Regions from separate parts of the Streptomyces sp. TLI_146 genome, predicted to be linked through region 2. Evidence: predicted binding sites of a transcription regulator. Region 2 holds the regulator's gene; the other holds the start of a gene.
What was found. Region 2 encodes HspR, which represses chaperone genes until heat shock. Its sites were predicted from a motif close to TTGAGNNNNNNNNNCTCAA; they were not measured.

Region 1: a site for HspR is predicted at 7,096-7,114, ahead of lon (endopeptidase La). Genes of this name have one in related genera too.

Annotation. Positions count from the first base shown of each region.
Region 1 is NZ_PJMX01000001.1:5,986,904-6,002,843, reverse strand. It holds gene BX283_RS26985 (M4 family metallopeptidase) at 1-2,388, opposite strand, end outside; gene BX283_RS26980 (lysozyme) at 2,828-3,652, shown strand; gene BX283_RS26975 (serine protease) at 3,732-4,526, shown strand; gene lon (endopeptidase La) at 4,662-7,073, opposite strand; gene BX283_RS26965 (GNAT family N-acetyltransferase) at 7,240-7,896, shown strand; gene BX283_RS26960 (hypothetical protein) at 7,893-8,438, shown strand; gene BX283_RS26955 (rhomboid-like protein) at 8,397-9,233, opposite strand; gene BX283_RS26950 (spermidine synthase) at 9,446-10,132, shown strand; gene BX283_RS26945 (response regulator transcription factor) at 10,217-10,954, shown strand; gene BX283_RS26940 (cell wall metabolism sensor histidine kinase WalK) at 10,951-12,111, shown strand; gene BX283_RS26935 (multifunctional oxoglutarate decarboxylase/oxoglutarate dehydrogenase thiamine pyrophosphate-binding subunit/dihydrolipoyllysine-residue succinyltransferase subunit) at 12,408-15,940, shown strand, end outside.
Region 2 is NZ_PJMX01000001.1:4,583,648-4,599,587, reverse strand. It holds gene dcd (dCTP deaminase) at 1-125, shown strand, start outside; gene BX283_RS20635 (phosphoribosyltransferase) at 140-637, shown strand; gene BX283_RS20630 (Yip1 family protein) at 705-1,631, opposite strand; gene BX283_RS20625 (FG-GAP repeat domain-containing protein) at 1,758-2,858, opposite strand; gene BX283_RS20620 ((Fe-S)-binding protein) at 3,038-5,305, opposite strand; gene BX283_RS20615 (MraY family glycosyltransferase) at 5,560-6,588, shown strand; gene BX283_RS20610 (FkbM family methyltransferase) at 6,585-7,358, shown strand; gene dnaK (molecular chaperone DnaK) at 7,635-9,488, shown strand; gene grpE (nucleotide exchange factor GrpE) at 9,488-10,129, shown strand; gene dnaJ (molecular chaperone DnaJ) at 10,175-11,356, shown strand; gene BX283_RS20590 (heat shock protein transcriptional repressor HspR) at 11,358-11,804, shown strand; gene BX283_RS20585 (sigma-70 family RNA polymerase sigma factor) at 11,943-12,821, shown strand; gene BX283_RS20580 (helix-turn-helix transcriptional regulator) at 13,003-13,929, opposite strand; gene BX283_RS20575 ((2Fe-2S)-binding protein) at 14,328-14,645, shown strand; gene BX283_RS20570 (pyridoxamine 5'-phosphate oxidase family protein) at 14,759-15,211, opposite strand; gene clpB (ATP-dependent chaperone ClpB) at 15,345-15,940, shown strand, end outside.

The DNA of each region.
Region 1 (15,940 bases), 1.4 Mb from region 2:
GTAGTCGGTCGCGCCCGGGTAGAGCTTGGCGTACGCGATCCTGCCGTTCTTCAGCGAGGGCAGTCCGGTGCCGAGCTCGTAGCGGCCGCCGTCCACCCAGGTGGGCTCGCGGTCGCCGGGCTTGAGGAAGCCGACGTGCCGCCCGCCGAACGGGTCGAAGGACTCGAAGACCACCGTGCCGTTCTCGACGTGCAGGTTCTGGACGTTGGTGTACGAGGTGTACAGCGTCTTGATCGGGCCGCCCGCGATCGGGCGGGAGAGGATGTCGAGGCTGGACGTGCCGAACGCGGCCCACACCACCGTCTTGCCGTCGGTGGCCGGATACACGTGGTAGCGGCCGTCGTTGGGGCTGATCAGCTTGGGCGTGCCCTTTCCGTCGACGCGCCCGGCGTAGACCGAGTAGGCCTCGCTGCCGTCGTCGTTGGACTTGGACGTGGCCCACCAGCCGCCGCCCGCGGCCGTTCCCGTACCGGCGATGTTGAGCTTGCCGAAGAGGCGGTCGGAGTCGACGCCGATGGCGTTCTCCCAGCCGGGCACGATGCCGTGGGCGTTGAACGACCGCTTGACGACGTTCTGCTGCTTCGCCGACAGCCCCAGGTCCTTGGCGGCCGCGACGACCGCGTTGCGGGCGTCGGTGTAGCCGTCCAGCGGGGTCATGTACGTGGAGAGCGCCTTGTAGACCAGCCGGTCCGCGAGGAAGGGGTCCTTCGGGTCGAGGTCCTGGCGGATGTCCCACAGGGCGCCCGAGATGATGGTCGAGTTGAGGTGGACGCCGCCGTTGTCGGTGCCGAAGGTGACGCCGAGGTAGTCCTTGGCCGTGGTGCGGCCGTCGTTGAGGTCGCGGAAGGCGCACTCGCGCGGCTTGGCGGTGCGGCACAGGTTCTCGCCGAGGAGCCCGGAGTCCGGGTCGTCCATCTTCGTACCGCCGGCGGTGACGTCGATGGCGTTGCCGAAGTAGTCCGCGAGCGCCTCGTTGAGGGCGCCGGACTGGCCCGCGTAGACGAGGTTCGCGGTGTTCTCGACCACGCCGTGGGTCATCTCGTGGCCGACGACGTCGAGGTCGGCGGAGAGCGTCTTGTACTGCTCGTCCCCGGCGCCGTACACCATCTTCTGGCCGTCCCAGAAGGCGTTGACGAACGGGCCGCCCGCGTACGTCACACCGACCAGCGAGTTGATGGTCATGCCGCGCCCGTCCAGGCTGTCGCGGCCGTGCACCTTCTTGTAGTAGTCGTAGACCTGCCCGGCCGCCCAGTGGGCGTCGACCGCGCCCGCGGCGGTGGCGTCGCCGCTGTAGTCGGGGGCCGCGTTGGTGAACTCCTTGAGCCCGGCCGGCCAGCGGCCCGAGGCGTCGTCGACGTCGACCGCGCGCGCGTCCCAGGTGTGCAGGGTGTTCTTGCTGGTGGTGGCCATCCGCGCGTAGTCGACGAGGCTGTACTGCTTGGCCGCCTCGTCGAAGTAGATGTCCAGCGGGACCTGCTCGCCGCTGTACTTGACGCCGGTGCCGCTGGTGCCGGGGTGGGTGGTGGCGGCGGGCGCCTGCCGCGCGGCGGCGGGCTTCGCGGCGGTGGGCTTCGCGGCCCCGTCCGCGGGCTTCGGCGCGGTGATCGTCTTGATCAGGCTGTACTGGAGTACCGGGAAGCCCGCGTGCGCGTCGACGTACACGTCCTGGAGGACCGGCCTGCCGGTGGCGGTGTCGGTGCCGCGCACGGTGACGCGGTAGGTGAGGATGCCCGCGCCCTTGGGGACGACGACCAGGCCGCCCGCCTTGCCGCTGAGGGCGGCGGCCGCCTTCGTCTTCGCGCCCTCGGCGGGCTGGACGTCCTTCTTGCCGAGGGTGGCGCCGCCGATGCGGGCGGCGACCGAGGTGACGGCCCGGCGCACGGCGACGTCCTCGGCGACGGTCGCCCGGGTGCCGGCGGTCAGACCGGTGAAGTACTTGCCGGAGGTGCCGGTGACGACGCGCTTGCCGTCCTTCTTCTCCATCCGCACCACGTACTGGCCGCCGAGCACCTCGACGCCATGGTGCTTCTGCTGAAGCCGTACGGTCTCGTCCGCGCCCTGCTTCAGCGTCTGTACGGGGGTGAGGTCGCGGCCGGGGTCGGCTATCCGGTAGCGGCTCTCCTTGGCGGCGAGGTGGCTACGGGCCGCGTCGGCGGGCGCCGCCTTGGCGTCGGCGCTCTCGTGGAGGCCGTCGACGAGGGCGGGGGTCTCGGTGCCGCTGCCGGGCACGACGTCGGCGGCCGGCGTCTGCGTCCGTGGCGCGGCGTGGGCCGCCGGTACCGCGGTGGCGAGGAGGGCGGCGGCCCCCAGGAACGCGGCCACCCCCGCGCCCGTCCTGCTCCCCCGGGTGGTGCTTGCTCCGGCTCTGCCTGCTCTGGGCTTGTGCAAGGTCTTTCCTCCACGGGCCGTTGCGAGGTGCCTCCCGCGAACGGCGTCGGCCGCACAGGGGAGGCCGGTGGCGCCGGTGGGCGCCGACTGGTCATGACCATGCAAGCCTGTGGGGCATGAACTCCTCAATGGGGCATGTGAGTTGACATGAGGACTTTGGCGCGAATGCGACCCGGCGGACCGGACGGGGAGGCGGGCGGCACGGCGGGAGCGGCCGGCGGACCGCCAACTGCCCACGGCTGAAAGTTATTTGCAGCGACGCGTGGTCGGCGCAGCTCGCACCGGCCTCCGTCGTCCTGCCAGAGGCCTGGGCCAATGACAGTTCCGGAACCTCTTTCGCGTCACGGTCTACGTGCGTAGCTTTTCCCGTATGACATGTCCACAACGACATGTCGATTCCCCGGCACGTCCCCCCACCCACGCCTTTCGGAGGCACGCAATGCCCGTGCACAGACCCGGAACGGCCCGCCGCGGTCCCCTCGCCGCGGCCGGAATCCTCCTCTCGGCCCTCGCCCTCCTCCTCACCGCCCCCGGCATCTCCGGCGCGGCCCAGACCCCCGCCCGTGGCTCCGCCACCATGGGCATGGGCGTGGCCGCGCACGACGGCACCGGCGGCCCGCCCCGCTCCACCCGCGCCGTCCAGACGGAGGGCGTCGACACCAGCAGCCACAACGGCAACGTCGCCTGGAGCACCCTGTGGAACAGCGGGGTGAAGTGGGCCTACGTCAAGGCCACCGAGGGCACGTACTACACCAACCCGTACTTCGCGCAGCAGTACAACGGCTCGTACAACGTCGGCATGATCCGCGGCGCGTACCACTTCGCGACGCCGGACACCACGAGCGGCGCGACCCAGGCCAACTACTTCGTGGACCACGGCGGCGGCTGGTCGCGCGACGGCCGTACGCTGCCGGGCGCGCTCGACATCGAGTGGAACCCGTACGGCGCCGCCTGCTACGGGCTCTCCCAGGCCGGGATGGTCAACTGGATCCGCGACTTCGTGAACCAGTACCGGGCCCGCACCGGCCGTGACGCGGTCATCTACACCGCCACCAGCTGGTGGACCCAGTGCACCGGCAACTCGGCCGCCTTCGGCTCCACCAACCCGCTGTGGATCGCCCGCTACAACACCGACCCGGGCACCCTTCCGGCCGGCTGGGGCTACTACACGATGTGGCAGTACACATCGTCGGGCCCGACCGTCGGCGACCACTCGAAGTTCAACGGCGCCTACGACCGGCTCCAGGCACTGGCCAACGGCTAGTACGCCACGGCCCCCGGCGCGCCGACGCGCTCCGGGGGCCTCACCGCGCCGCGTCCCGTCATACGACAGGATGGTCTCCATGCGCGTGCTGCGAAGGGTGGGGCGGGTGTCCGCCGCGGGGATGCTGGCCCTGGTCACGGGGTGCGGCTGGTCGTCGGCCGCGTCGGCGCCCCAGCAGGACCGGCCCGACGAGGTGCCGCCCGCGCCCGCTCCGCAGTCGTCCGCCGCCGCGACGTCCGGGCTGCCGTCCGTGGGCGTGCTGGTCGACGGCGACAGGCACTGGTGCACGGCCAGCGTCGTCGCCAGCCCCAAGGGCAACGTCGTCGCCACCGCCGCGCACTGCGCGGACGCCGGGACGGCGGGCTCGATGGCGTTCGCGCCCGGCTTCTCCGGCGCGGTCAAGGGCTCGTACCCGTACGGGACCTGGAAGGTCAGAGCCGTCCAGACCGACGAGCGGTGGTCCGGGGACGGCGACGACTCCTTCGACTACGCCTTCCTGACCCTGGAGCCGGACGCCCGGGGCCGCAGCGTGCAAAGCGTGGTGGGCGCGGCCCAGCCCGACTGGAGCTCGGGGCCGCGGCGCCGGGTGACCGTCTTCGGCTATCCGGACGAGGACCACAACCCGGAGAACCGGCCCATCGCCTGCACCACCGACACCCGCCCGGACCCCGATCTGGCGAGCGACGTACGGATCGACTGCGCCGGGTTCTGGACGGGCACCAGCGGCAGCCCGTGGCTGGCGGACTACCGGGGGCCGGACCACCGCGGCCGCCTCATCGGGGTGCTGAGCGGCGGCGACACGGATGTGGCGTCGACGGCGGTGCTGTTCGACTCGCATGCGCGGGGGCTGTACGAGCGGGCGGTGCGAGCGTAGTGCGGGGAGTGCTTCGTCTGCGGACCGTGGGTGGCTGAGCGCGCAGTTCCCCGCGCCCCTAAATACCTAGGGGCGCGGGGAACTGCGCGAGCAACCCACCACGGGCCGCAGACGAACACCGGGCCAAACCGGCCGCTACGCGGCCACCGGCACCCGCACCTCCGCCGGGGACAGCGCGATCTCCAGGACCTGGCGGACGTCGCTGACCGGGTGGACCTCCAGCTTCTCCAGGACCTCCGCGGGGACGTCGTCGAGGTCCGGCTCGTTGCGCTTGGGGATCACCACCGTGGTGATCCCCGCCCGGTGCGCCGCGAGCAGCTTCTGCTTCAGCCCGCCGATCGGCAGCACCCGCCCGGTCAGCGACACCTCACCGGTCATCGCCACGTCGGTGCGGACCAGGCGTCCGCTGAGCAGCGAGGACAGGGCGGTCACCAGCGTGATGCCCGCGCTCGGGCCGTCCTTGGGGACCGCGCCCGCCGGGAAGTGGACGTGCACGCCCCGGTCCTTCAGGTCGGCCACCGGCAGCTCCAGCTCCGCGCCGTGCGAGCGCAGGAAGCTCAGCGCGATCTGCGCCGACTCCTTCATCACGTCGCCCAGCTGGCCGGTGAGGGTCAGCCCCGCCGCGCCCGTCTCCGGGTCGGCGAGCGACGCCTCGACGAACAGGACGTCGCCGCCCGCCCCGGTCACCGCGAGGCCGGTGGCCACGCCGGGCACCGAGGTGCGCCGCTCCGCCGGGTCCTGGGCGGACTCGGGGACGTGGTGCGGGCGCCCGATCAGCGCGCGCAGGTCGTCGGGGGTGACCGTGAAGGGCAGGGCGCGCTCGCCGGTCTCGTGCTGGGCCGCCACCTTGCGCAGCAGCCGGGCGAGCGAGCGCTCCAGGTTCCGCACGCCCGCCTCGCGGGTGTACTCCCCCGCCAGCCTGCGCAGCGCGGCCTCCTCCAGGTCCACCTCGCCGGCGTCGAGCCCGGCCCGCTCCAGCTGGCGCGGGAGCAGGTGGTCGCGGGCGATGACGACCTTCTCGTCCTCGGTGTAGCCGTCCAGGCGGACCAGCTCCATACGGTCGAGCAGCGCCTCCGGGATGGCCTCCAGGACGTTGGCCGTGGCCAGGAAGACGACGTCGCTCAGATCGAGCTCGACCTCCAGGTAGTGGTCGCGGAACGTGTGGTTCTGCGCCGGGTCGAGGACTTCGAGCAGGGCCGCGGCCGGGTCGCCGCGGAAGTCGGAGCCGATCTTGTCGATCTCGTCGAGCAGCACCACCGGGTTCATCGACCCGGCCTCCTTGACGGCCCGGACGATCCGGCCGGGCAGCGCGCCCACGTACGTACGCCGGTGGCCGCGGATCTCGGCCTCGTCGCGGACGCCGCCGAGGGCGACGCGGACGAACTTGCGGCCCATGGCGTGGGCCACGCTCTCGGCGACGCTCGTCTTTCCCACGCCGGGCGGGCCGACGAGCGCGAGCACCGCGCCCCCGCGCCGCCCGCCGACGACGCCGAGACCCCGGTCGGCGCGCCGCTTGCGGACCGCCAGGTACTCGGTGATGCGCTCCTTCACGTCCTCCAGACCCGCGTGCTCGGCGTCCAGGACCGCGCGGGCGCCCGCGATGTCGTACACGTCCTCCGTCCGCTCCTGCCACGGGAGTTCCAGGACGGTGTCCAGCCAGGTGCGGATCCAGGAGCCCTCGGGGGACTGGTCGCTGGAGCGCTCCAGCTTCTCGACCTCCTTGAGGGCGGCCTCGCGGACCTTCTCGGGGAGGTCGGCGGCCTCCACCCGGGCCCGGTAGTCGTCGGACGCGTCGCCCTCCGACTCGCCGTTGAGCTCGCGCAGCTCCTTGCGTACGGCGTCGAGCTGGCGGCGCAGCAGGAACTCGCGCTGCTGCTTGTCCACGCCCTCCTGGACGTCCTTGGCGATGGACTCGGCCACGTCCTGCTCGGCGAGGTGCTCGCGCAGGTGCTCGGTGGCGAGCTTGAGGCGGGCGACCGGGTCGGCGGTCTCCAGGAGCTCGACCTTCTGGGCGGTGGTGAGGAAGGGTGAGTAGCCGGAGTTGTCGGCGAGGGCCGAGACGCCCTCGATCTGCTGGACGCGGTCGACGACCTGCCAGGCGCCGCGCTTCTTCAGCCACTCGGTGGCGAGCGCCTTGTACTCCTTGACCAGTTCGGCGACCTGGCCGGGCAGGGGGTCGGGGACGGTCTCCTCGACCGTGGTGCCCTCCACCCACAGGGCGCCGCCCGGGCCGGTGGTGCCGGCGCCGATGCGCACCCGCGCCACACCGCGGATGAGCGCGCCCGGGTCGCCGTCGGAGAGCCGGCCGACCTGCTCCACGGTGCCGAGGACGCCGGTCGCGGCGTAGGCCCCGTCGACGCGCGGGACGAGCAGCACCCGGGGCTTGCCCGCCGAGGGGCCGTCGGCCCGGACGGCCGCCTGGGCGGCCTCTACGGCGGCCCGCACCTCGGTGTCGGACAGATCCAGCGGCACGACCATCCCGGGCAGGACGACCTCGTCGTCGAGCGGCAGCACAGGCAGGGTGAGCGGTGCGGACGAGTGAGCCATGATCTCCCCTTCGGCAGTCAAGTTGAGCTATGCCGACTCAATGCATGTGAGCCAAGGAATGTTCCCCACCGGCTGTTCGCTCTGAGCGATCACCTCTTGTAAGAGTCGTAGAGCGATAGGGACTATTACTCACATCGGCTCTATCGCTATTACGGGGAGGACAGCCATGGAATCCGTACCGGAGCTCGTCGAGGCCTGGACCAAGGGGTGGGTCGTGTCGCGCGGCGCGGCGGCGCCGGTCGCCGAGCCCTGGGGCTGGACCATCGACGTCGGCCAGGTCAAGCAGGTCTCCCGGCACGTCCTGCCCGAGCCCGACGAGGCCTCGGTGCGCAAGCTGGTCGAGGCGACCACCGCGCCCGGCACCTGGCTGAAGCTCTTCGCGGAAGGCGACACGGTCCGGCCGTGGCTCGGCCCCGGCTGGCACAGCGACGAGCCCGGCTTCCTGATGACGGTGCCGCTGGCCCCGGCCCCCGCCGAGGTCCCGGCCGGTTACACGCTGACCCGCTGGACCACCGGCGGCGTGCTGCGCGTCCTGGTGCGCACCGAGGCGGGCCACTTCGCCGCGCGCGGCCAGATCGCCCCCACCGGCGCGACCGCCGTGGCCGACCAGATCGAGACGTCGCCCGAGCACCGGCGCCGCGGGCTCGCGAGCCTGGTCATGCGCACGCTCCAGAGCGGCGCGCACGCGGCGGGCGCCACCACCGGCGTCCTGGTGGGCACCCCCGACGGGCAGGCGCTGTACACATCGCTCGGCTGGACGACGCATTCGCCGATGGCGAGCCTGTACTTCGCTCCCACCGATCCGGCATCCTCGGCTGCATGAGCCACACGGGCAGGACCTGGACGACGACCGGAGCGCTGCTGCTCGTCACCTTGCTCGCGGCGACGGCCTGCGACTCCACGAGCTCCCCGGCGGACGGCGCCTCCAAGTCGACCGCCCCGGCGCCGAGCGGCACCCTGAGCGCGCAGACCCCGCCGCCGAGTTCGCCGCCGCCCAGCTCGCCGGAGAGCGCCACGCCCACGCCGCCCGCCCAGCACGCGCAGCTGCTCAAGATGGTGGTGAGCGGCGGGTTCGCGGGGCTCCACAACGAGCTGGTGGTCAAGGAGGACGGCTCGTACACCTCGACGAGCCGGGACGGGAAGACCACCACCGGGACGCTGACGCCCGACGCCCTGGCCAGGCTCCGCACCGCCCTCAAGGACGCCGACTTCGCGCATCTGCCGCCGCGCCCGACCGGGCGCCCGATCGCCGACGCGCTGATGTACCAGTACACGTACGAGGGACACGTCGTCCTGACCGACGACATCCACCAGGGCCCGGCGCTACGGAACGTACGAGCCCAGCTGCCCGTCGGCTACCGCTGACGGCTCGTCGGTACGCCCGGACCGGCGCCGGTCCGCCCGGCGCAGCACCGGCCAGCAGACGACGCCGACGAGCAGGGCGGTCGGATGGCCCCAGCTGGCCAGCGGATCCACCATGTCCAGCAGGTCCTGGATGAGCAGCACGGCCATCACGCCGAGCAGCGGCCACCGCAGCAGCGGGGGCAGCAGCCCCGCGAGCGCGCCGACGCTCGCCATCAGGCCGAAGCTGATGCCGTAGTCGAGGCGGTGCAGCGAGGAGTCCGGCAGCTGTCCCGCCATCACGGAGACGCCCACCGGCACCTCGGTCACCAGCGTCGCCACCACATGCCCGAGCAGGAACACCCCGGCCGTGCGCACCCCGCCGACGCGGCGCTCCAGGGCGGTGAGGATGAAGACGAAGCCGACGGCCCACGGCGAGGAGATGCCGCCCGCGATCCACAGCGCGCTGGCGAGCAGCACGAGCACGGGGGTGCGGCTGAGGTGCTGCACATCGGTGCTGGAGCCTTCGAGCAGCGTGCGGACCGTGTCCGGGTCGCCGACCTCCACGTACAGCGACGTGAGGAGCAGCAGCAGGGTGTACGCGAAGGTGAAGGGCGTGCCCGTCGGGGTCGGCAGCAACTGGACGGCGCGGCGCAGCAGTCCGCGCACCTGCGGACCGGCGGGCGTCCCGGCCGCCGCGGGGCTCTTCGCGATGTCCCCGCCCTCCGGCGTCTCGTCGCCCGTCCGCCGGGCCGTCGGCCGCTGCCGCGGGATGCCGTCGAGCAGCCGCGCGTGGTCCCGCGCCGTTCCAGGGTTCACCGGTGAGGCCCCTTCCACCGGGCGCCGCACACACGCCCGGAACCACAAGCCGCGCCGGTGATCGTCCGGCCTTGATGCTTACGCTTGTACAACGCTCACCCTCTGCGAACGCTCCCCTTCACGTCTATGACTTGTGCCACATTGGACAACCTTTGACGCAGGCCGCGCGTCGGCCTCCGAGCCGTTCGCTCCGCTTTCGAGGAGGTCCTTGCATGTCCATCGCCGACCCGATCGCCGTCCCGGTCGTACTCGACCGGCGCGAGGGGCCGTACGGAGAGGTCGTGCTCCGGCGGCGCGGCCCGCACTTCGAGATCATCGCCAACGGCACGTTCCTGATGGACACCTCCGACGGGCGCTCGGAGCGGCTGCTCGTGGACGCCGCGCGCGACGCGCTGCCGGCCGGCCGCGAGCGGCCCTCGGTGCTCATCGGCGGGCTCGGCGTCGGCTTCTCGCTCGCGCACGCCGCCGCCGACCCCCGGTGGGGCCGGATCGCCGTGGTGGAACGCGAGTTGGCGGTCGTCGACTGGCACCGCTCGGGGCCCCTGGCACCGCTCTCCGAGGCCGCCCTGGCCGACCCCCGCACCGAGGTCCTGCACACCGATCTGGTCGCGTACGTGACGAGCGCCCAGGACACCTTCGACGCGCTCTGCCTGGACATCGACAACGGGCCCGACTGGACCGTCACCGAAAGCAACGGCAGCCTCTACTCCCCCGCCGGTCTCGCGGCCTGCCGGGACCGGCTCACCCCCGGCGGAGTCCTCGCGGTGTGGTCCGCGCAGCCGTCCCCCGCCTTCGAGGAGGCTCTCCGTAATGCCGGATTCTCCGGGGTTAGGACCGAAGAGATCACAGTTGCCCGGGGCGTCCCTGACGTGGTCCATCTCGCCGTTCGCCCTGCGTAGCCGGGACGCGGCCGGTGCCTCTAGTCTCTGACGGACACAGGGGATCACCCCACGGATCCCCGGAAGCAATATCAGGGCGGGGCGATGGAGCAGGCACACACCACCCACAACGGCGTCGCGGCGACCCCCGGCGCCCAGCGCCGGGTGCTGGTCGTCGAGGACGACACGACGATCGTCGACGCCATCGCGGCACGGCTGCGGGCCGAGGGCTTCCAGGTCCAGACGGCCCTGGACGGCCCGGCCGCCGTGGACACGGCCGAGGCGTGGCAGCCGGACCTGATGGTCCTGGACATCATGCTGCCGGGCTTCGACGGCCTGGAGGTCTGCCGCCGGGTGCAGGCCCGCCGGCCGGTCCCGGTGCTGATGCTGACGGCGCGCGACGACGAGACGGACATGCTGGTCGGTCTGGGCGTCGGCGCGGACGACTACATGACCAAGCCGTTCTCCATGCGGGAGCTGGCGGCCCGGGTGCACGTGCTGCTGCGCCGGGTCGAGCGGGCCACGCTCGCGGCGGCCACCCCGCGCACCGGGATCCTGCGGCTGGGCGAGCTGGAGATCGACCACGCGCAGCGCCGGGTCCGGGTGCGCGGCGAGGACGTGCACCTCACCCCGACCGAGTTCGACCTGCTGAGCTGCCTGGCCAACACCCCGCGCGCGGTGCTCTCCCGCGAGCAGCTGCTCGCGGAGGTCTGGGACTGGGCGGACGCCTCGGGCACCCGTACCGTGGACAGCCACATCAAGGCGCTGCGCCGGAAGATCGGGGCCGAGCGCATCCGCACGGTCCACGGCGTGGGCTACGCACTGGAGACCCCGGCGCCATGAGCCGGGCGGCGGCCGGGGCGGTGAACGGGCGGGCCCGGCGGAACGGGCCGGGCGCCGGGGCCCGCGACCGGGTGCGCGAAAGGCTGAGGGGCGGCCTGAGGGAGGTTTCCATCTCCATCAAGACGAAGCTCGGCTCACTGGTCGTGGTCTCGGTCTTCATCACCACCGGGCTGCTGATGGTGGCCGTGCAGACCCGCACCGAGCTGCGGTTCATCACCGTCTTCTCGGTGATAGCCACCCTGCTCATCACCCAGTTCGTGGCGCACGGCCTGACCGCGCCGCTGGACGAGATGAACACCGTCGCCCGGGCGATCTCGCACGGCGACTACACCCGCCGGGTGCGCGGCGACGGCCGCCGCGACGAGCTCGGCGACCTCGCCTCCACCATCAACCGCATGGCGGACGACCTGGAGGCCGTGGACCGCCACCGCAAGGAACTCGTGGCGAATGTCTCCCACGAGCTGCGCACCCCGATCGCGGCGCTGCGGGCGGTCCTGGAGAACGTGGTGGACGGCGTCTCGGCCGCCGACCCCGAGACGATGCGCACGGCCCTGAAGCAGACGGAACGGCTGGGGCGCCTGGTGGAGACCCTGCTGGACCTGTCCCGCCTGGACAACGGCGTCGTCCCGCTGCGGGCGCACCGCTTCGAGGTGTGGCCGTATCTGTCCGGGGTGCTCAAGGAGGCCAATCTGGCCGCCTCCCGGCGCGGCCTGTCCTCCGGGTCCGGCAACCACACGCGTACCGACGTCCATCTCCACCTGGACGTCTCGCCGCCCGAGCTGACCGCGCACGCGGACCGGGAGCGGCTGCACCAGGTGGTGGCGAATCTCATCGACAACGCGGTCAAGCACTCGCCGCCGCACGGCCGCGTCACCGTACGGGCCCGGCGCGGCCCGCAGCCCGAGTCCCTGGACCTGGAGGTCCTGGACGAGGGGCCGGGCATCCCGAAGTCCGAGTGGCACCGGGTCTTCGAGCGGTTCAACCGGGGCGACGCCTCGGCCCCGCACGGGCCGGGCAGCGACGGCGGTACGGGCCTGGGCCTGGCGATCGCCCGCTGGGCGGTGGATCTGCACGGCGGCCACATCGGCGTGGCCGAATCATCACGCGGATGCCGCATCCAGGTCACCCTTCCGGGCGTACCCCGGACGACGAATTGACGTAGGGTTCGAACCGGAAGCAGACATTCGCGCGGCGCAGCCGCTCCAGTGGAGCCGCTGCAAGCGGGGTGTGAGTGGTCAGGGGATGCGGCTCCAGCGGGGTCGCAACCGCGCTGTGGCGTACCCACTCGCCAGCCGAACCTGATCTGTTTCCCGCCAAATCCTGCCCTGAAACTCGCTTTCCGGTGTGACTTACGCGACTGTGGCACGCCCGGTCTGCACCTCCAGGCCAGGGAGGCGTAGCCTTTATTTCCGCTGTCCATCACCTTGTGAAGCGGAAGAGGGCGGTTGCCGCCGTGTCGTCTCAGTCCCCCAGTAATTCGAGCGTCTCGACCGACCAAGACGGGCAGGGCAAGAACCCTGCAGCCGGCTTCGGTGCCAATGAGTGGCTCGTCGACGAGATCTACCAGCAGTACCTCCAGGACCCCAATTCGGTCGACCGTGCCTGGTGGGACTTCTTCGCCGACTACAAGCCGGGTGCCTCCGGCACGGCGGACAAGCCTGTCGCGGGGGCTCCCGCCGCAGCCGCGGGGGCTGCGGTAGCCACCCCTGCCGCGCCCGCCGCTCCGGCCCCGGTCACCCCGGCGCCCGCCGCCCAGGCCCCGGCTCCGGCCGCGCCCGCGCCGGCCCCCGCCGCCCAGGCCCCCGCCGCTCCGGCGCAGCCCGCCGCGGCCGCCCCGGCCCCGGCGAAGCCCGCGGCCAAGGCTGCCCCGGCGACCGAGGCCCCGGCCGGTCCGGAGTACGTCACGCTGCGCGGCCCCGCCGCCGCCGTGGCGAAGAACATGCACGCCTCGATCGACGTCCCGACGGCCACGTCGGTGCGCGCGGTCCCGGTGAAGCTGCTGTTCGACAACCGGATCGTGATCAACAACCACCTGAAGCGCGCCCGGGGCGGGAAGATCTCCTTCACCCACCTCATCGGGTACGCGATGGTGCAGGCCATCAAGGCCATGCCGTCGATGAACTACTCCTTCACGGAGAAGGACGGCAAGCCGACCCTGGTCAAGCCGGAGCACATCAACTTCGGTCTCGCCATCGACCTGGTGAAGCCCAACGGCGACCGCCAGCTGGTCGTCGCGGGCATCAAGAAGGCCGAGACGCTCAACTTCTTCGAGTTCTGGCAGGCGTACGAGGACATCGTCAAGCGGGCCCGCCAGGGCAAGCTGACGATGGACGACTTCTCCGGCGTCACGGTCTCCCTGACCAACCCCGGCGGCCTCGGCACCGTCCACTCCGTGCCGCGTCTGATGCCCGGGCAGTCGGTCATCATGGGCGTCGGCTCGATGGACTACCCGGCCGAGTTCCAGGGCACCTCCCAGGACACCCTGAACAAGCTGGGCATCTCCAAGGTGATGACCCTCACCTCCACGTACGACCACCGGGTCATCCAGGGCGCCGCCTCCGGCGAGTTCCTGCGGATCGTCGCCAACCTGCTGCTCGGCGACGACGGCTTCTACGACGGCATCTTCGAGTCGCTGCGCATCCCCTACGAGCCGGTCCGCTGGCTCAAGGACATCGACGCCTCGCACGACGACGACGTCACCAAGGCCGCGCGCGTCTTCGAGCTGATCCACTCCTACCGGGTCCGCGGCCACGTCATGGCCGACACGGACCCGCTGGAGTACCGCCAGCGCAAGCACCCCGACCTGGACATCACCGAGCACGGGCTCACCCTGTGGGACCTGGAGCGCGAGTTCGCGGTCGGCGGCTTCGCCGGCAAGTCCCTGATGAAGCTGCGCGACGTCCTCGGCGTGCTGCGCGACTCGTACTGCCGCACCACCGGCATCGAGTTCATGCACATCCAGGACCCCAAGCAGCGCAAGTGGATCCAGGACCGCGTCGAGCGCCCGCACTCCAAGCCGGAGCGCGAGGAGCAGCTGCGGATCCTGCGCCGTCTGAACGCGGCGGAGGCGTTCGAGACGTTCCTGCAGACCAAGTACGTCGGCCAGAAGCGCTTCAGCCTCGAAGGCGGCGAGTCGGTCATCCCGCTGCTCGACGCGGTCATCGACAGCGCGGCCGAGTCGCGCCTGGACGAGGTCGTCATCGGCATGGCCCACCGCGGCCGCCTGAACGTCCTCGCCAACATCGTGGGCAAGTCGTACGCGCAGATCTTCCGCGAGTTCGAGGGCAACCTCGACCCGAAGTCGATGCACGGCTCCGGCGACGTCAAGTACCACCTGGGCGCCGAGGGCACCTTCACGGGCCTGGACGGCGAGCAGATCAAGGTCTCGCTCGTCGCCAACCCCTCGCACCTGGAGGCGGTGGACCCGGTCCTGGAGGGCGTCGTCCGCGCCAAGCAGGACGTCATCAACAAGGGCGGCACGGACTTCACGGTCCTGCCGGTCGCCCTGCACGGTGACGCGGCCTTCGCGGGCCAGGGTGTCGTCGCCGAGACCCTGAACATGTCGCAGCTGCGCGGCTACCGCACCGGCGGCACGGTCCACATCGTCATCAACAACCAGGTCGGCTTCACGGCGGCGCCGGAGTCCTCCCGGTCCTCGATGTACGCGACCGACGTGGCCCGCATGATCGAGGCCCCGATCATCCACGTGAACGGCGACGACCCGGAGGCCGTGGTCCGCGTGGCCCGCCTGGCCTTCGAGTTCCGCCAGACGTTCAACAAGGACGTCGTGATCGACCTCATCTGCTACCGCCGCCGCGGTCACAACGAGGGCGACAACCCGCAGTTCACCAACCCGCAGATGTACAACCTGATCGACAAGAAGCGCTCGGTGCGCAAGCTGTACACCGAGTCGCTGATCGGTCGCGGCGACATCACCCTGGAAGAGGCCGAGCAGGCGCTCCAGGACTTCCAGGGCCAGCTGGAGAAGGTCTTCGCCGAGGTCCGCGAGGCCACCTCGCACCCGGGCGAGATCCAGTCCCCCGAGCCGCAGGCCGAGTTCCCGGCGGCGGTGAGCACCGCGGTCTCCCAGGAGGTCGTGAAGCGCATCGCCGAGTCGCAGGTGAACATCCCCGAGCGGATCAAGGTCCACCCGCGGCTGATGCCGCAGCTCCAGCGCCGCGCCGCCTCCGTCGAGGACGGCACGATCGACTGGGGCATGGGCGAGACCCTGGCCATCGGCTCGCTGCTGATGGAGGGCACCCCGGTGCGCCTCTCCGGCCAGGACACCCGCCGCGGCACCTTCGGCCAGCGCCACGCGGTCCTGGTCGACCAGGAGACGGGCGAGGACTACACCCCGCTGATGTACCTCACCGAGGAGCAGGCGCGGTACAACGTCTACGACTCGCTGCTCTCCGAGTACGCGGCGATGGGCTTCGAGTACGGCTACTCGCTGGCCCGTCCCGAGTCCCTGGTGATGTGGGAGGCGCAGTTCGGCGACTTCGTCAACGGCGCGCAGACCGTCGTGGACGAGTTCATCTCCTCCGCCGAGCAGAAGTGGGCGCAGACGTCCGGCGTCACGCTCCTGCTGCCGCACGGCTACGAGGGCCAGGGCCCGGACCACTCGTCCGCGCGCCCCGAGCGCTTCCTGCAGATGTGCGCGCAGAACAACATGACGGTCGCCATGCCGACGCTCCCGTCGAACTACTTCCACCTCCTGCGCTGGCAGGTGCACAACCCGCACCACAAGCCGCTCATCGTCTTCACCCCGAAGTCGATGCTGCGTCTGAAGGCGGCGGCGTCGAAGGCGGAGGAGTTCACCACCGGCGGCTTCCGCCCGGTGATCGGTGACGAGTTCGTCGACCCGAACGCGGTCCGCAAGGTCGTCTTCTGCGCCGGCAAGGTCTACTACGACCTGAAGGCGGAGCGCGACAAGCGCGGCGCGACGGACACGGCGCTGATCCGTCTGGAGCGTCTGTACCCGCTGCC
Region 2 (15,940 bases):
TCTTCCGGCTGACCTCCTCCGCCGAGTCGCCGTACGGCTCGGAGCGGTACGGGTCCCGGTACCAGGGCCAGCGCGGACCGACCGCCTCGCGGTCGTACCTCAATTTCCATCGGACCCAGGTGTGAGCGGCAGCGAGAACATGAGCGACGTACGAGAGAACCTCACCTACGAGAAGTTCGGGGGCGCCATCCGCGACCTCGCGCAGACCATCGCGGACGACGGCTACGAGCCCGACATCGTCGTCTCCATCGCCCGCGGCGGCGTCTTCGTCGCCGGTGGCCTGGCGTACGCCCTGGACTGCAAGAACATCCACCTGGTGAACGTGGAGTTCTACACGGGCGTGGGGACCACCTTGGAAATGCCCGTCATGCTCGCGCCCGTCCCCAACGCGATCGACTTCTCCGGCAAGAAGGTCCTGATCACGGACGACGTCGCCGACACCGGCAAGACCCTCAAGCTCGTCCACGACTTCTGCGTCGACCACGTCGCCGAGGTCCGCAGCGCCGTGATCTACGAGAAGTCGCACTCCCTGGTGAAGTGCGAGTACGTCTGGAAGCGCACCGACGAGTGGATCAACTTCCCGTGGAGCGTCGAGCCGCCCGTCGTACGCCGTGAGGGGCAGGTTCTGGACGCGTAGTCCGGAGAAGTACGTATGTGAAGGGGCCCGAGGTTCGCGAGAACCCCGGGCCCCTCTTACGTACGTCTCAGATCGTGCCCAGCTTGATCAGGCTCAGCAGCGCCACCAGCTGGATCGCGCTCGCGCCAAGGGCCCGAGGCCACGGCAGGTCGTGGGACTTGCTCACCATCGACGTGAACAGCGCGCCGGCCGCCAGCCAGGTCGCCCAGCCGACCACCTGCACCAGGCCGTTGTCGCCGCCCAGGAACAGGGCGAGCAGCAGCCGGGGCGCGTCCGTGAGGGACATGATCAGCATGGAGAGGCCGACCGTCGGCTGCCAGGAGCCGTCGCCGCCGAGCTGGCGCGCCATCGTGTGGGTGACCGCGCCGAGGATCATGCCGCCGAGGACGAAGACCACGCCGGTGGTGAGGACCACCGGAACCGCCTTCGACAGCGTCGTGTTGATGACGTCCGCGCGGGCCTTGTCGAAGCCGAAGATCGCCAGCAAGCCGTAGAGGAACGTGATGGTGAGCGCCGGGCCCCACACCGCGTAGTCACGCATCTGCCAGAACGTCGGTCCCGGCCGCATCACGATGCCGTTGAGCAGTTCCTTCCAGCGCAGCCGGGGGCCGGACGGCGGCGCCGCGGCGGCACCGGCGCGATAGGTCGCCCCCTGGCCGTATGGGTCCTCGCCGATGCTGAAGGCCTGGGTGTGGCCCGGGTTGTTGGCGTACGGGTCCTGGGCGGGCGCGTAACCCTGCGGCATCCCCTGGCCGTGCGGCGGGCGGCCCTGGCCCCGGTCGTAGCCGCCCTGGCCCTGGCCGTACGGGTCGCCGAAGTACTCCGGCTCGCCCTGCTGCGGGTACGGCTGCTGCTGCCCGTACCCGTACTGCTGCTGTGCGCGCTGCTGCTGGGGGTCGGGCCACTGCTGTCCTTGGCCGTGCCCCTGCCCCTGCTGCGGTTGCCGTCGCGGGTTCCGGTCGTCCCGGCCGCGCCCCATCCTGAATCCTGCCACGCCTTCGAACGTACCTGTTCTGACGGGTCGCCAAGCCGGGGGGCCGGGAACCGGCCGTCTTTGCGGCTGAGCTGTGACATCCCCTAGGGGGACCCGGAGGGGGTCCCGGCGGGGGGCGTACGAGGTTCAGCCCCAGCCCGCCGTCGTGAACTGGACCAGCGGTTTCTCCCGTACGCCGGTGCCCGCGCCCGCGTACACCGCCACCAGGTCGCGCGTCTCGCCCCGGTGGACGCGTACCGCCACATCGGGCACCTTGTCGCCGGTGAGGTCCGCGACCTGGAGGACGTCCGTCACGGGGGCCGGGCCGCCGCCCGGCAGGCCCGCGGCGGGCAGCGCCGGCGGGTGGACGGAGGTGTTCCGGGCGTACGTATAGGTGCCGCCCGGCCGCACCGGGCCCCGCGGGCCGCCGAGGAGCAGCCGGGGCCGCGCGCCCGGTGCGCTCACCACGAGGTCGTCGTACCCGTCCCCGTTCGCGTCCGCCCTCGGCTCCGGCGCGGCCAGGACGGGCCCGCCCCCGGGCAGCGAGGCGCCCGCCGCGCGCGGGGCGCCGGTGCGGGCGAACGGGCCGCGCAGGAAGCTGACGCGCCCGCCGGTCGCGGTGACCGCGAGGTCGGTCGCGCCGTCGCCGTCGAAGTCGCCGCAGACGGGGTGGTCGGGCCAGTCGTTGCCGTACCGGGCCCGCTCGGGGATGCCCAGGACCACCGCGCGTCCGGTGAGGCCGCCGGGGCCGCCGAAGAGGACCTGGAGGGGCACGGGCGGGCGGCCGACGCCGTCGTACGACGGGTCGGGCGTGACGATCAGATCGCCGAACCCGTCCCCGTCCAGGTCGCACGCCGCCTCGGCGTCGAACGTGGCGGGCGGCTCGCCGCCGACCGGCGCCGCGTCGCGACGGGTGGTGAGGACCTGGCGGGCGGCCGGGTCCAGGACGCGGCCGGAGCCGGTGCCGTAGACGACCGCGATGCCCGCGTCGTCGCCGTGGCTGTCGCCCTTGGCGAGGTCGTCGACGACGAGGTCGCGGTGGCCGTCGCCGTTGAAGTCGTACGGGATGCGGCTGCCCCGGCCGTGCGGTACGGGCCGGGGCGCGCCCCCGGCCGCGGCGGCCGCCGCCTTGGTGCTGGGCGCGGGGTGGTGGGCGGACGCGGAGTCGCACCCCGCCGCGCCCCACAGGGCGGCGGCGACCAGCGCGGCCACTCCTGCCACGGCTTTACGGGTACGCGTCAACCTCATCACGCGCCACAGGATGCCGCATCGTGGGCCAAGGGTTAAGCGCTGGGTAGCCGGGGCCGGGTGGGCAGCAGCGCGGCTGACGGCCGTACGCCCGTACGCAACGCGACAGCGGCCGGTTCCGCCTCGGGGGCAGGACCGGCCGCTGTCGTTCCCCGCCCTTGTCCAGGGGCGGGGTCCCGCTACTTGACCGGCTCGGGCTCCGGGGCCGACTCCGCGTCCTCGGACGCCGCCGGGTCCGCGGGCGTCTTCACCGAGTCGAGCAGCAGCTGCGCCACGTCCACGACCTGGACGGACTCCTTCGCCTGGCCGTCGTTCTTCTTGCCGTTGACCGAGTCGGTCAGCATGACCAGGCAGAACGGGCAGGCCGTCGAGACGATGTCCGGGTTGAGGGAGAGGGCCTCGTCGACGCGCTCGTTGTTGATGCGCTTGCCGATCCGCTCCTCCATCCACATCCGCGCGCCACCGGCGCCGCAGCAGAAGCCGCGCTCCTTGTGGCGGTGCATCTCCTGCTGGCGCAGGCCCGGGACGGCCGACATGATCTCGCGCGGAGGCGTGTAGACCTTGTTGTGGCGGCCCAGGTAGCACGGGTCGTGGTAGGTGATCAGGCCCTCCACCGGCGTCACCGGGATCAGCTTGCCCTCGTCGATGAGGTGCTGGAGCAGCTGGGTGTGGTGGATGACCTCGTACTCGCCGCCGAGCTGCGGGTACTCGTTGGCGATCGTGTTGAAGCAGTGCGGGCAGGTCGCGACGATCTTCTTCGACGACTTGGGCTTCTTCGTCTCGGGGTCTTCGTCGTCCTCGCCGAACGCCATGTTCAGCATCGCCACGTTCTCCTGGCCGAGCTGCTGGAACAGCGGCTCGTTGCCCAGGCGGCGCGGGGAGTCGCCGGTGCACTTCTCGTCGCCGCCCATGATCGCGAACTTGACGCCCGCCATGTGCAGCAGCTCCGCGAAGGCCTTGGTGGTCTTCTTGGCGCGGTCCTCAAGGGCGCCGGCGCAGCCGACCCAGTACAGGTAGTCGACCTCGGACAGGTCCTCGACGTCCTTGCCCACGATCGGGACCTCGAAGTCGACCTCCTTGGTCCACTCGACGCGCTGCTTCTTGGCGAGACCCCAGGGGTTGCCCTTCTTCTCCAGGTTCTTGAGCATCGTGCCCGCCTCGGACGGGAACGCGGACTCGATCATCACCTGGTAGCGGCGCATGTCGACGATGTGGTCGATGTGCTCGATGTCGACCGGGCACTGCTCGACACAGGCGCCGCAGGTGGTGCAGGACCACAGGACGTCCGGGTCGATGACGCCGTTCTCCTCGACGGTGCCGATCAGGGGGCGCTCGGCCTCCGCGATCGCCGCCGCGGGAACGTCCTTCAGCTGCTCGGGCGTCGCCTTCTCGTTGCCCTCCATGTCCTTGCCGCCGCCCGCGAGCAGGTACGGCGCCTTGGCGTGCGCGTGGTCGCGCAGCGACATGATGAGGAGCTTCGGCGAGAGCGGCTTGCCCGTGTTCCAGGCCGGGCACTGCGACTGGCAGCGGCCGCACTCGGTGCAGGTGGAGAAGTCGAGGATGCCCTTCCAGGAGAAGTGCTCGATCTGGGAGACGCCGTAGACGTCGTCGTCGCCCGGCTCCTCGAAGTCGATCGGCTTGCCGCCCGACGTCATCGGCTGGAGCGCGCCGAGGGCGACGTCGCCGTCCGCCTCGCGCTTGAACCAGATGTTGGGGAAGCCGAGGAAGCGGTGCCAGGCCACGCCCATGTCGGTCTTGAGCGAGACCGTGATCATCCAGATGAACGACGCGGCGATCTTGAGGCCCGCGACGCCGTAGGTGATGTTCTGGATGGCCGTCGTGCTCAGGCCCTTGAGGGCCAGGATCAGCGGGTACGAGGCGAAGAAGCCGGGCTCGTAGCTGTCCACGTGGTGCTGGACGCCCTCCAGGGCGCGCAGCGTCATGATGCAGACGCCGACGATCAGGATGATCGTCTCGACGAAGTAGGCCTGGCCGGTGTTGGAGCCCGCGAAGCGGGACTTGCGGCCCGGCTTGTCGGCCTTGCTCAGCTGTCGGACGGTGATCAGCGTGAGGATGCCGAGCGTCGTCATCAGGCCGAGGAACTCGACGAAGATCTCGTACGGCAGCCAGTCACCGATGATCGGGATCAGCCAGTCGGCCTGGAAGAGCTGGCCTACGGCGTTGACGATCGTGAGCAGCAGCGAGAAGAAGCCCACCGCCACGAACCAGTGCGCGACGCCGACGATGCCCCAGCGGTTCATCCGGGTGTGGCCGAGGAACTCCTTGACCACCGTCACGGTGCGCTGCACGGGTTCGTCGGTCCGGGTGCCCGCGGGCACCGGCTGGCCGAGCCGCACGAACCGGTAGATCTGCCAGACGGCACGGCCGAACAGCGCTACGCCGACCGCGATTAGGACCAGCGACACAATGATCGCGGCGAGTTGCATGTGGGGGCTCCTCGGGCCTGCCAGGGATTACTAAGCAGTAACTTATCGAGCTCGTCTGAGCGTACCCATTTATGCGGCGGCGCTGTAGCCGCGCACGCGGTGATCTGTGTCGCTCAGGCGGCCCTCAGTGAGCGGGGTCGGTGACGGATCGCCGACCGGGGTCGGGGACCAGTGTCGGACAGGGTTCGGCACTTTTGAAATGTCCATCGTGTTATTCAGCCCATACACGGACATAACAATCTAACTTGGTTCGCATGATCTCCGGGCTCACGGCCGCCGTCGCCGCCCTGCTCTGCACCGCCCTGCTGGCCGCGGTGGTCCGCGCGGCCGTCCTGCGCGCCGGGGCCCGGGGCCGGGGCACGCGCCCGGCCCGCACCCCGCACCTGGGCGGGATCGCGGTCGCGGTGGGCACGCTAGCCCCGGTCGGGGCCGGTCCGGTGCTCGGGCTCGCCGGGCTCGGGGACGGCGTGGGGCCGCTGATCGGCGCCGCCGGGGCCGTGGCGCTGCTCGGCCTCGTCGGGGATCTGCGGCCGCTCGGGGCCCGGGTCAGGATCGGGGTGCAGACCGCCGCCGCGACCGTGGTGGTCGCCCTGGCCTCGGGGCTCTCGCCGGGTCCCGGAGCCCTCGCCGTGCTGTGGATCGTGCTGGTCACCAACGCGTTCAGCCTGCTCGACGCCTCCGACGGGGCGCTGGGGACGGTGGCGGGGGTGACCGCGCTCGGGCTCGCCGTCTGCGCCATCGCCGACGCGCTGCCCGGGCTCGCCCTGCTGCTCAGCGTTCTGGCCGCCTCGCTCACCGGGTTCCTGATGCACAACTGGCACCCCGCGCGGATCGTGCTCGGCCACTGCGGCTCGCTCTTCACCGGCTTCCTGCTCGCCTCGGCCGCCGTGCTCGTCCACACCGAGGCCGACCCGGTCCGGGCCACCGCCTCCCTGTTCGCCCTGACCGCCGTGGTCCTCACCGACGCGGTCCTGGTCCTGGTGTCGCGGCGGCGCGCCGGGCGGGCGCTGGGCGACGGCGCGGCCGACCACATCGCGCACCGGCTGCGCCGCGGCGGCCTGACCGTGCAGGGCACGGCGGTGGTCCTCGGGATCGCCGCGCTCACCGGGACGGTCACCGCGCTGCTCGTCCACGACGGCCGCCTCGCCCCGCCCGCCGTGCTGCCGCTCGTCCTGGGCGCGGCGGTCGCGGTGGTGGTGCTGCTGAGGGTGCCGGTGTACGGCGACGAGGCCCTGCGCGCCGAACCCGCCCCCGACCCGGCCCCCGAAGGAGCACCGGCGTGAGCATCGACCTCCTGGACCGCGCGCGCACCACCCTGCGCCGCCTCGGCACGCCCCGGCCCCCGGCCGTGGACGACGGGCCGTCCCTGGTCCGGCTGCTGCGGCGGTACGAGATCGACCTCGTCCTGGACGTGGGCGCGTACTCCGGCGCGTACGGCGGCATGCTGCGGCGCTGCGGCTACGAGGGCCGGATCGTCTCCTTCGAGCCGCTGCGCGAACCCCGCGCCGAGCTGCGGCTGCGGGCCGCGGAGGACCCGTACTGGTCGGTCCTACCGTACGCGCTCGGCGACCGCACCGGTCCGCTGACGCTGAACATCGCGGGCGACGCGGGCGTGAGCAGCTCGGCCCTGGCGATGCTGCCCCGGCACCGCGCGGCCGCGCCGCACACCGCGTACACCGGCACGCGCAGCGTCGAGGCGCACCGGCTCGACGCCCTGTGGGAGGGCGTCACCGCCCCCGGCGAGCGGGTCTTCGTACGGCTCGCGGTGCAGGGGTACGAGCGGGAGGTGCTGCGGGGCGCGGGCGCGTACGCGGACGAGATCGTCGGGCTCCAGGCGGGCGCCGCCCTGGTCCCGCTCCACGAGGGCGGCGCGGGCTTCGACGACGTGCTGGTCCACGCGCGCGAGGAGCTCGGGCTGACCCTGATGTCGGTCCGCCCCGGGCTCGTGGACCCGCGGGACGGCCGCCTGCTCCAGTGCGAGCTGGTCCTGCTCCGGGAAGACACTCCGCCGCCGTCGGAACAGGTCCCGGCCCAGGTGCCGCACGCTGGTTGACGCGCTTTCGTCTGCGGGCCGGTGGGGGCTGGTCGCGCAGTTCCCCGCGCCCCTGAAAGCGTCCCTTCGCGCCGCCCAGGGGATTGCCGCGCAGCGGCACTTGAGGGGCGCGGGGAACTGCGCGACCAGTTGGGGACGGGCCGCAGACAAAGGCCGGGCACACACCTAAGCGCAACATAAAAGTTGAGCCGAGGGGACTCAGCTCTGTTGACCGCCCGGGACGGGTGAGGCATCCTTGAGTCAGTTCCACTCAAGATGTCAGTTGGAGGAATCAAAATGGCACGTGCGGTCGGCATCGACCTGGGCACGACTAACTCCGTCGTCAGCGTTCTCGAAGGCGGCGAGCCCACCGTCATCACCAACGCCGAAGGCGCCAGGACCACGCCGTCCGTCGTCGCCTTCGCCAAGAACGGCGAGGTCCTCGTCGGTGAGGTCGCCAAGCGGCAGGCCGTCACCAACGTCGACCGGACCATCCGCTCGGTCAAGCGCCACATGGGCACCGACTGGAAGATCGACCTCGACGGCAAGACCTTCAACCCGCAGCAGATGAGCGCCTTCATCCTGCAGAAGCTGAAGCGCGACGCCGAGGCGTACCTGGGCGAGAAGGTCACCGACGCGGTCATCACCGTCCCGGCGTACTTCAACGACTCCGAGCGTCAGGCGACGAAGGAGGCCGGTGAGATCGCGGGCCTCAACGTCCTGCGCATCGTCAACGAGCCGACCGCGGCCGCCCTGGCGTACGGCCTGGACAAGGACGACCAGACCATCCTCGTCTTCGACCTCGGCGGCGGCACCTTCGACGTGTCGCTCCTGGAGATCGGTGACGGCGTCGTCGAGGTGAAGGCCACCAACGGTGACAACCACCTCGGTGGTGACGACTGGGACCAGCGCGTCGTCGACTACCTGGTGAAGCAGTTCCACTCCGGCCACGGCGTGGACCTCTCCAAGGACAAGATGGCGCTCCAGCGCCTGCGCGAGGCCGCCGAGAAGGCGAAGATCGAGCTGTCCTCGTCCACCGAGACCTCGATCAACCTGCCGTACATCACGGCGTCGGCCGAGGGCCCGCTGCACCTGGACGAGAAGCTGACGCGTGCTCAGTTCCAGCAGCTGACCGCCGACCTCCTTGAGCGCTGCAAGCACCCGTTCCACAACGTCATCAAGGACGCGGGCATCCAGCTCTCCGAGATCGACCACGTCGTTCTCGTCGGTGGCTCCACCCGTATGCCCGCCGTCGCCGAGCTCGTCCGCGAGCTGACCGGCGGCAAGGACGCCAACAAGGGCGTCAACCCGGACGAGGTCGTCGCCATCGGCGCCGCGCTCCAGGCCGGTGTCCTCAAGGGTGAGGTCAAGGACGTCCTGCTCCTCGACGTGACCCCGCTGTCCCTCGGTATCGAGACCAAGGGAGGGATCATGACCAAGCTCATCGAGCGCAACACCACGATCCCGACCAAGCGGTCCGAGATCTTCACGACGGCCGAGGACAACCAGCCGTCCGTGCAGATCCAGGTCTACCAGGGCGAGCGCGAGATCGCGGCGTACAACAAGAAGCTCGGCATGTTCGAGCTGACGGGTCTGCCGCCGGCCCCGCGCGGCGTCCCGCAGATCGAGGTCGCCTTCGACATCGACGCCAACGGCATCATGCACGTGACCGCGAAGGACCTGGGCACGGGCAAGGAGCAGAAGATGACCGTCACCGGCGGCTCCTCGCTGCCGAAGGACGAGGTCAACCGCATGCGCGAGGAGGCCGAGCAGTACGCGGAGGAGGACCACCGCCGCCGCGAGGCCGCCGAGTCCCGCAACCAGGGCGAGCAGCTCGTCTACCAGACCGAGAAGTTCCTCAAGGACAACGAGGACAAGGTCCCCGGTGAGGTCAGGACCGAGGTCGAGACCGCCGTCACCGAGCTGAAGGAAAAGCTCAAGGGCGAGGACACCGCGGAGATCCGCACCGCGACCGAGAAGCTCGCGGCCGTCTCCCAGAAGCTCGGCCAGGCGATGTACGCGGACGCCCAGGCCGCGCAGGGTGCGCCGGGCGCCGAGGGTGCCCAGCAGGCCAAGGCTGAGGACGACGTCGTCGACGCCGAGATCGTCGACGACGAGAAGCCGGGCGACGCGAAGGGTGGCGCGGCCTGATGCCTGAGGAGACCCCGGGCTTCGAGGAGAAGCCCGACGTCCCCTCCGGCGCACAGGAAGACGCCGAGCCGAAGGCCGCCGACTCCTCCGAGGAGGGGAAGGCGGCCCCGGCCGGGGACGCAGCCAAGGAGATCGCTCTGACGGCACAGCTGGACCAGGCCCAGACGGCGCTCGGTGAGCGCACGGCGGACCTCCAGCGCCTTCAGGCCGAGTACCAGAACTACCGCCGCCGCGTGGAGCGGGACCGCGTCACGGTCAAGGAGATCGCCGTCGCCGGCCTCCTGACCGAGCTGCTGCCCGTGCTCGACGACATCGGCCGGGCCCGTGAGCACGGTGAGCTGACCGGCGGCTTCAAGTCGGTGGCCGAGTCCCTGGAGACGGTCGCCGCGAAGATGGGCCTCCAGCAGTTCGGCAAGGAGGGCGAGCCCTTCGACCCGACGGTCCACGAGGCCCTGATGCACAGCTACGCGCCGGACGTCACCGAGACGACCTGCGTGGCCATCCTCCAGCCCGGGTACCGGATCGGCGAGCGCACGATCCGCCCCGCGCGGGTCGCCGTGGCCGAGCCCCAGCCGGGCGCGGCCAAGGAGGGCAAGGAAGGCAAGGCCGACGAGGAGAGCGGTGGCCCGGACAAGGGCTGACGCAGCGGTCGAGGATGAAGTGACCGTCCGGAAGGAGGGACGTCGATGAGCACGAAGGACTTCGTCGAGAAGGACTACTACAAGGTCCTCGGCGTCCCCAAGGACGCCACCGAGGCCGAGATCAAGAAGGCGTACCGCAAGCTCGCCCGGGAGTTCCACCCGGACGCCAACAAGGGCGACGCCAAGGCGGAGGAGCGCTTCAAGGAGATCTCCGAGGCCAACGACATCCTCGGCGACGCCAAGCGGCGCAAGGAGTACGACGAGGCGCGCGCCCTCTTCGGCAACGGCGGCTTCCGGGCCGGTCCGGGCGCCGGAGGCGGCAGCTTCAACTTCGACCTGGGCGACCTCTTCGGGGGCGCCCAGGGCGGGGCGGGCGGCGGTGGCGGCTTCGGCGGCGGCCTGGGCGACGTGTTCGGCGGCCTCTTCAACCGGGGCGGTCCGGGCACGGGCACCCGGACCCAGCCGCGCCGGGGCCAGGACCTGGAGTCCGAGGTGACGCTCAGCTTCACCGAGGCGGTCGACGGGGCCACGGTCCCGATCCGGCTCTCCAGCCAGGCCCCCTGCAAGGCCTGTTCGGGCACCGGCGACAAGAACGGCACGCCCCGGGTGTGCCCGACGTGCGTCGGCACCGGCCAGGTCTCGCGCGGCACCGGCGGCGGCTTCTCGCTCACCGACCCGTGTGTGGACTGCAAGGGCCGGGGCCTGATCGCCCAGGACCCCTGCGACGTCTGCAAGGGCAGCGGGCGCGCCAAGTCGTCCCGGACCATGCAGGTCAGGATCCCGGCGGGCGTCTTCGACGGCCAGCGGATCCGGCTGCGCGGCAAGGGCGCGGCGGGCGAGCGCGGCGGTCCGGCCGGTGACCTCTATGTGGTCGTCCACGTGGACAGCCACCCGGTCTTCGGCCGCAAGGACGACAACCTCACGGTCACCGTGCCCGTCACCTTCGTGGAGGCGGCGCTCGGCGGCGAGGTGAAGGTGCCCACCCTCGGCGGGCCCCCGGTCACCCTGAAGCTCCCCGCGGGCACGCCCAACGGCCGTACGATGCGGGCCCGGGGCAAGGGCGCCCTGCGCAAGGACGGCTCGCGCGGCGACCTCCTGGTCACCGTGGAGGTCGTGGTGCCCAAGGAACTCGACGACAAGGCGCGCGACGCCCTGGAGGCGTACCGCGAGGCGACTGCGGACCACGATCCGCGGGCAGAACTGTTCCAGGCCGCGAAGGGAGCATGAGATGGACGGCCGACGACGCAATCCGTACGAACTGACCGACGAATCGCCGGTGTACGTCATCTCGGTCGCCGCTCAGCTCTCCGGTCTGCATCCGCAGACCCTCCGGCAGTACGACCGCCTCGGCCTGGTCTCGCCCGACCGCACGGCCGGGCGCGGCCGGCGCTACTCGGCCCGCGACATCGAACTGCTCCGTACGGTGCAGACGCTGTCGCAGGACGAGGGCATCAACCTGGCCGGCATCAAGCGCATCATCGAGCTGGAGAACCAGGTGGCCGCGCTCCAGCAGCGCGTCGCCGAGCTCTCGTCGGCGGTGGACGGGGCGGCGGCCGCGATGCGGCAGCGCGAGGCCCAGGTCCACGCGTCGTACCGGCGCGATCTGGTGCCGTACCAGGACGTGCAGCAGACCAGCGCGCTGGTCGTGTGGCGGCCCAAGAGGCCGCAGGACTGACCGCGGTCCTTCCCTTGCCGGTCATGCCCAAATGCCGTGTGCCCGCGCCCTTTTGGGGCGCGGGCACACGCATGTGCGGCTACAGTCGGTGTCACCTCTTCGGGTGAGGCAGGGGAAGAAGTGACCGTGAACGTGGACGTGGACGAGGGCGAACGGCTGGCGGAGCGGTTCGAGGCCAACCGCACCCACTTGCGGGCCGTCGCCTACCGGATACTCGGCAACCTCAACGAGGCGGACGACGCCGTCCAGGAGGCGTGGCTGCGGCTCAGCCGCACCGACGCGAGCGGGGTGAAGAACCTCGGCGGCTGGCTCACCACCGTCGTGGGCCGGGTCTGCCTGGACATGCTGCGCTCGCGCGACTCACGGCGCGAGCTGCTGTACGACGAGCCCGTGCCGGTCCGCACGCGCGGGCACGAGGAGCCGGGCGACCCCGAGCACGAGGTGCTGCTCGTGGACTCGGTGGGCCTGGCGATGCTGGTCGTCCTGAACACGCTGGCGCCCGCCGAGCGGATCGCCTTCGTCCTGCACGACATGTTCATGGTGCCGTTCGACGAGATAGCCGCGGTGGTGGGGCGCTCCACGGTCGCCACCCGGCAGCTGGCGAGCCGGGCGCGGCGCCGGGTGCAGGAGTCGGCTCCGGTGCCGGACGCGGACCTGGCGCGCCAGCGGGAGGTCGTCGACGCGTTCTTCGCCGCCTCGCGCGCGGGCGACTTCGACGCGCTGCTCGCACTGCTCGACCCCGATGTGGTGGTCCGGGCCGACCGCGCGACCGTGGAGGTCGGCGCGATGGACGAGGTGCGGGGCGCGCTCGCGGTGGCCGGCACGTTCAAGGGCCGCGCCCGGACCGCCCAACTGGCGCTGGTGGACGGCACCGTGGGCGCCGTGTGGGCGCCGGGCGGGTCCCTCAAGGTCGTCATCGGGTTCACGCTGGCGGAGGACGGCCGGATCACCGAGATCACGCTCCGGGCGGACCCGGACCGGCTGCGACGGCTGGATCTGGCGGTACTGGCGGCGTAGGCGTGGGCCCGGTCTTTGTCCGCGGCTGGGTGGGTGGCTGGTCGCGCAGTTCCCCGCACCCCTGGAAATGCCGCTCCGCGGCAATCCCCTGGGCGCCCCGAAGGGGCGCATCTTCAGGGGCGCGGGGAACTTGCGCGAGCAACCCACCACCGGTCCGCGGACGAACCCCTGGGAAGCGTGTTCAGTTGTCCTGCTCCAGGATTCCGGACTGGGCGATGAGGTAGCCGAGCTGGGCCCGGCTGCCGCTGCCGAGAGCGGCGTTCAGTTTGGCGATGTGCGCGCGGCAGGTGCGTACGTTCATCCCGAGCCGCCGGGCGATCGAGTCGTCCACGTGCCCCTCCACAAGCAGCTTGGCGATGGAGCGCTGGACGCCCGTGATGCCCTCCGCCTTCTGGGCGTACGGGACTTCCTCCTCCCACGGCACCGCGTGCAGCCAGAACTGGTCGAAGACGCCGACCAGATACTGCACCAGGCCCTCGTGCCGCAGTTCGAGCGCGACCCGGCGGTCGCTGCGCGCGGGGATGAAGGCGACCCGGCGGTCCACGATGATCAGCCGGTCGATGATCTCTTCCAGCGTGCGCACCTCGAGCCCGTACGGCGCGATGCGCTCCACGTATCCGATGGTCGCGGAGTGGTGGCGGGCCGTGTGCTGGTAGAGGGTGCGCATGTCGACGCCCCGGTCGAGCAGCGGCTGGACCCGGCGCAGGCCCGACTCCAGGGTCTCGGGTCTGCGTCCGCTGCCGGGCTGGATGGTCAGCAGCTCCTTGGTGCACTCGTCGATGACGCGGTCCAGCGTCGCGTTGATGAGTTCGAGCCCCTCAAGGACCGTGATCGCATGGGTGCTTGCCGCGTCTTCGCTGGTGATGGCCATGAATGGCTCGAACGTACTGGCCAGCGACATCGACAGCTTCCTGCGCTCCTGGATCTCGCGTTCCAGCGGCTGCACGAGCTGGTTCAGGACGACGGAGGGAGGGACGGGCCGCAGCTGCTCCGCGTCGTCCGCATCGGGCCGCAGCAGCGCGAGATCGATGAGACAGGGAGCGGCCTGGGCTTCCGTGCGAGTTATTCCGCCGGTACGCAACGCGGTGGCGTAGAGGGTCTTGCCCATCTCGCACAGGTCTGTAGGGCCATGACTATGTCCGAAGTGCCCCTGATACAACCGGATTACACCCCCCTCATACTCCTGAATTACAGGAACATGATGCCTGGCCTCGCTGGTGGAAGCGCTCAGAGTGAGCCATCGTCTTATGCGCGGGGGGAGGGAATGATCATAAAGAGGTGGAGATCGGCCATGAGCAGGATGGTTCGAGCACTTAGCGCTATAGCCGTTGTCACGGCTGCTCTTTGCGCTCTCGCCGCGAGTGGGGAACCCACGTGGGAGAGCAAGCCGTCCCACGGAACCGTAGCGGCTCCGGGAGAGCCCACCTGGGAGCACAAGCCGGTGACGCGGGTCCTGGCGGCTCCGGTGGAGCCCACCTGGGAGGTCGCGCCCGCGGGTGTCGGCGCATGATCCCGCCGGACGACCGGGTCTTCCGGCGCGAGATGGCCACGGCCTACCGCTCGGGGTGGCACTTCATCGACCTCGTCACGGCGATTCCCCATCGTGGCGATTCGTTGATGGTCACCCTGTTCGGCGAGCCGATCCTGGTCGCCCGTGAGGACGACGAAGACGTCCGCGCCTACCGGTGCCTCCGCCGGCCACGAGGGGCGCCGCAGCCGATCCGCTGTGCCGTGAGGTACGGCATGGTGTTCGTCAATCTGGACCAGCGTGACCACCAGCTGTTCGACCCCGAGTCATCTACCGCCACCCCCCGCAGTGCCTGAAGCGATTCCCCCGTCGTTCTAAATCGCTCAGGCGCTTCCCCCACACAGCGGCGCCATCGTGGACCTGAACACGGTGGCGCCGCTGTGCTGCGCCCGTACGTTCGAGGGCCCGCTCAGCCCTTGCCCATCGCCCGCTCCAGGACGATCTCGATCAGCACCCGGTCCGGGTTCTCGCGCGGCACCCGCCCGTACCGCTCGGCGTACCGCGCCACCGCCTCGGCGATCGGCCCCGGCTCCGTACGCACGAAGGCCCGCCCCTCCAGCGTCGCCCAGCGGCGCCCGTCCACCTGGCAGACCGCGGCGCGCGCCCCCTCGGGCCCCGCGGCCAGCACGTTCAGGACCTTCTTGCTCGACCTGTTGGCGATCACCCGGGCCACCCCCGCCTCCGGGTCGTACGTGACCCCCACCGGCACCAGGTGCGGACTGCCGTCCGGGCGCGGGGTCGTCAGCGTGCACAGGTGCCGCTCGCGCCAGAAGCCGAGGTAGGCCGGGTCGGGCCGGCGGGGGTCCAGCGGGGTACGGGTGCGGGTGGCCGGGACGGCGGCCGGCTCCGTGGTCGTGGTCATGCGCCGAAACCTACGCCGGACCCGGACCCGCGCCGAAACCCGTCCAGCCGACTTGAGCGGAATAGGCTCAACTTTATGTACGCTGGACGAGTCATGGAGTTCTGACCCCTACGCCGAGGAGGAGAGACCGCACGTGGACGCCGAGCTGACCAACAAGAGCCGGGACGCGATCAACGCGGCCAGCAACCGGGCCGTGTCCGACGGACACCCGGACCTGACGCCCGCACACCTGCTCCTCGCCCTCCTGACGGGCGAGGAGAACGAGAACATCGTCGACCTGCTGGCGGCCGTCGACGCCGACCAGGCGGCCGTGCGGTCCGGGGCGGAGCGGCTGCTCGCCGCGCTGCCCAGCGTGACCGGGTCCACGGTCGCCCCGCCGCAGCCCGACCGCGAACTGCTGGCCGTCATCGCCGACGCCGCACGGCGCGCCAAGGAGCTGGGCGACGACTTCCTCTCCACCGAGCACCTGCTCATCGGCCTCGCCGCCAAGGGCGGCCGGACCGGCGAGCTGCTCGACGGGCAGGGCGCCACCGCGAAGAAGCTCCTTGAGGCATTCGAGACAGTACGAGGAGGACGGCGGGTGACCACCCCCGACCCCGAGGGCCAGTACAAGGCCCTGGAGAAGTTCGGCACGGACTTCACGGCCGCGGCCCGCGAGGGCAAGCTCGACCCGGTCATCGGCCGGGACCAGGAGATCCGCCGGGTGGTGCAGGTGCTCTCCCGGCGCAC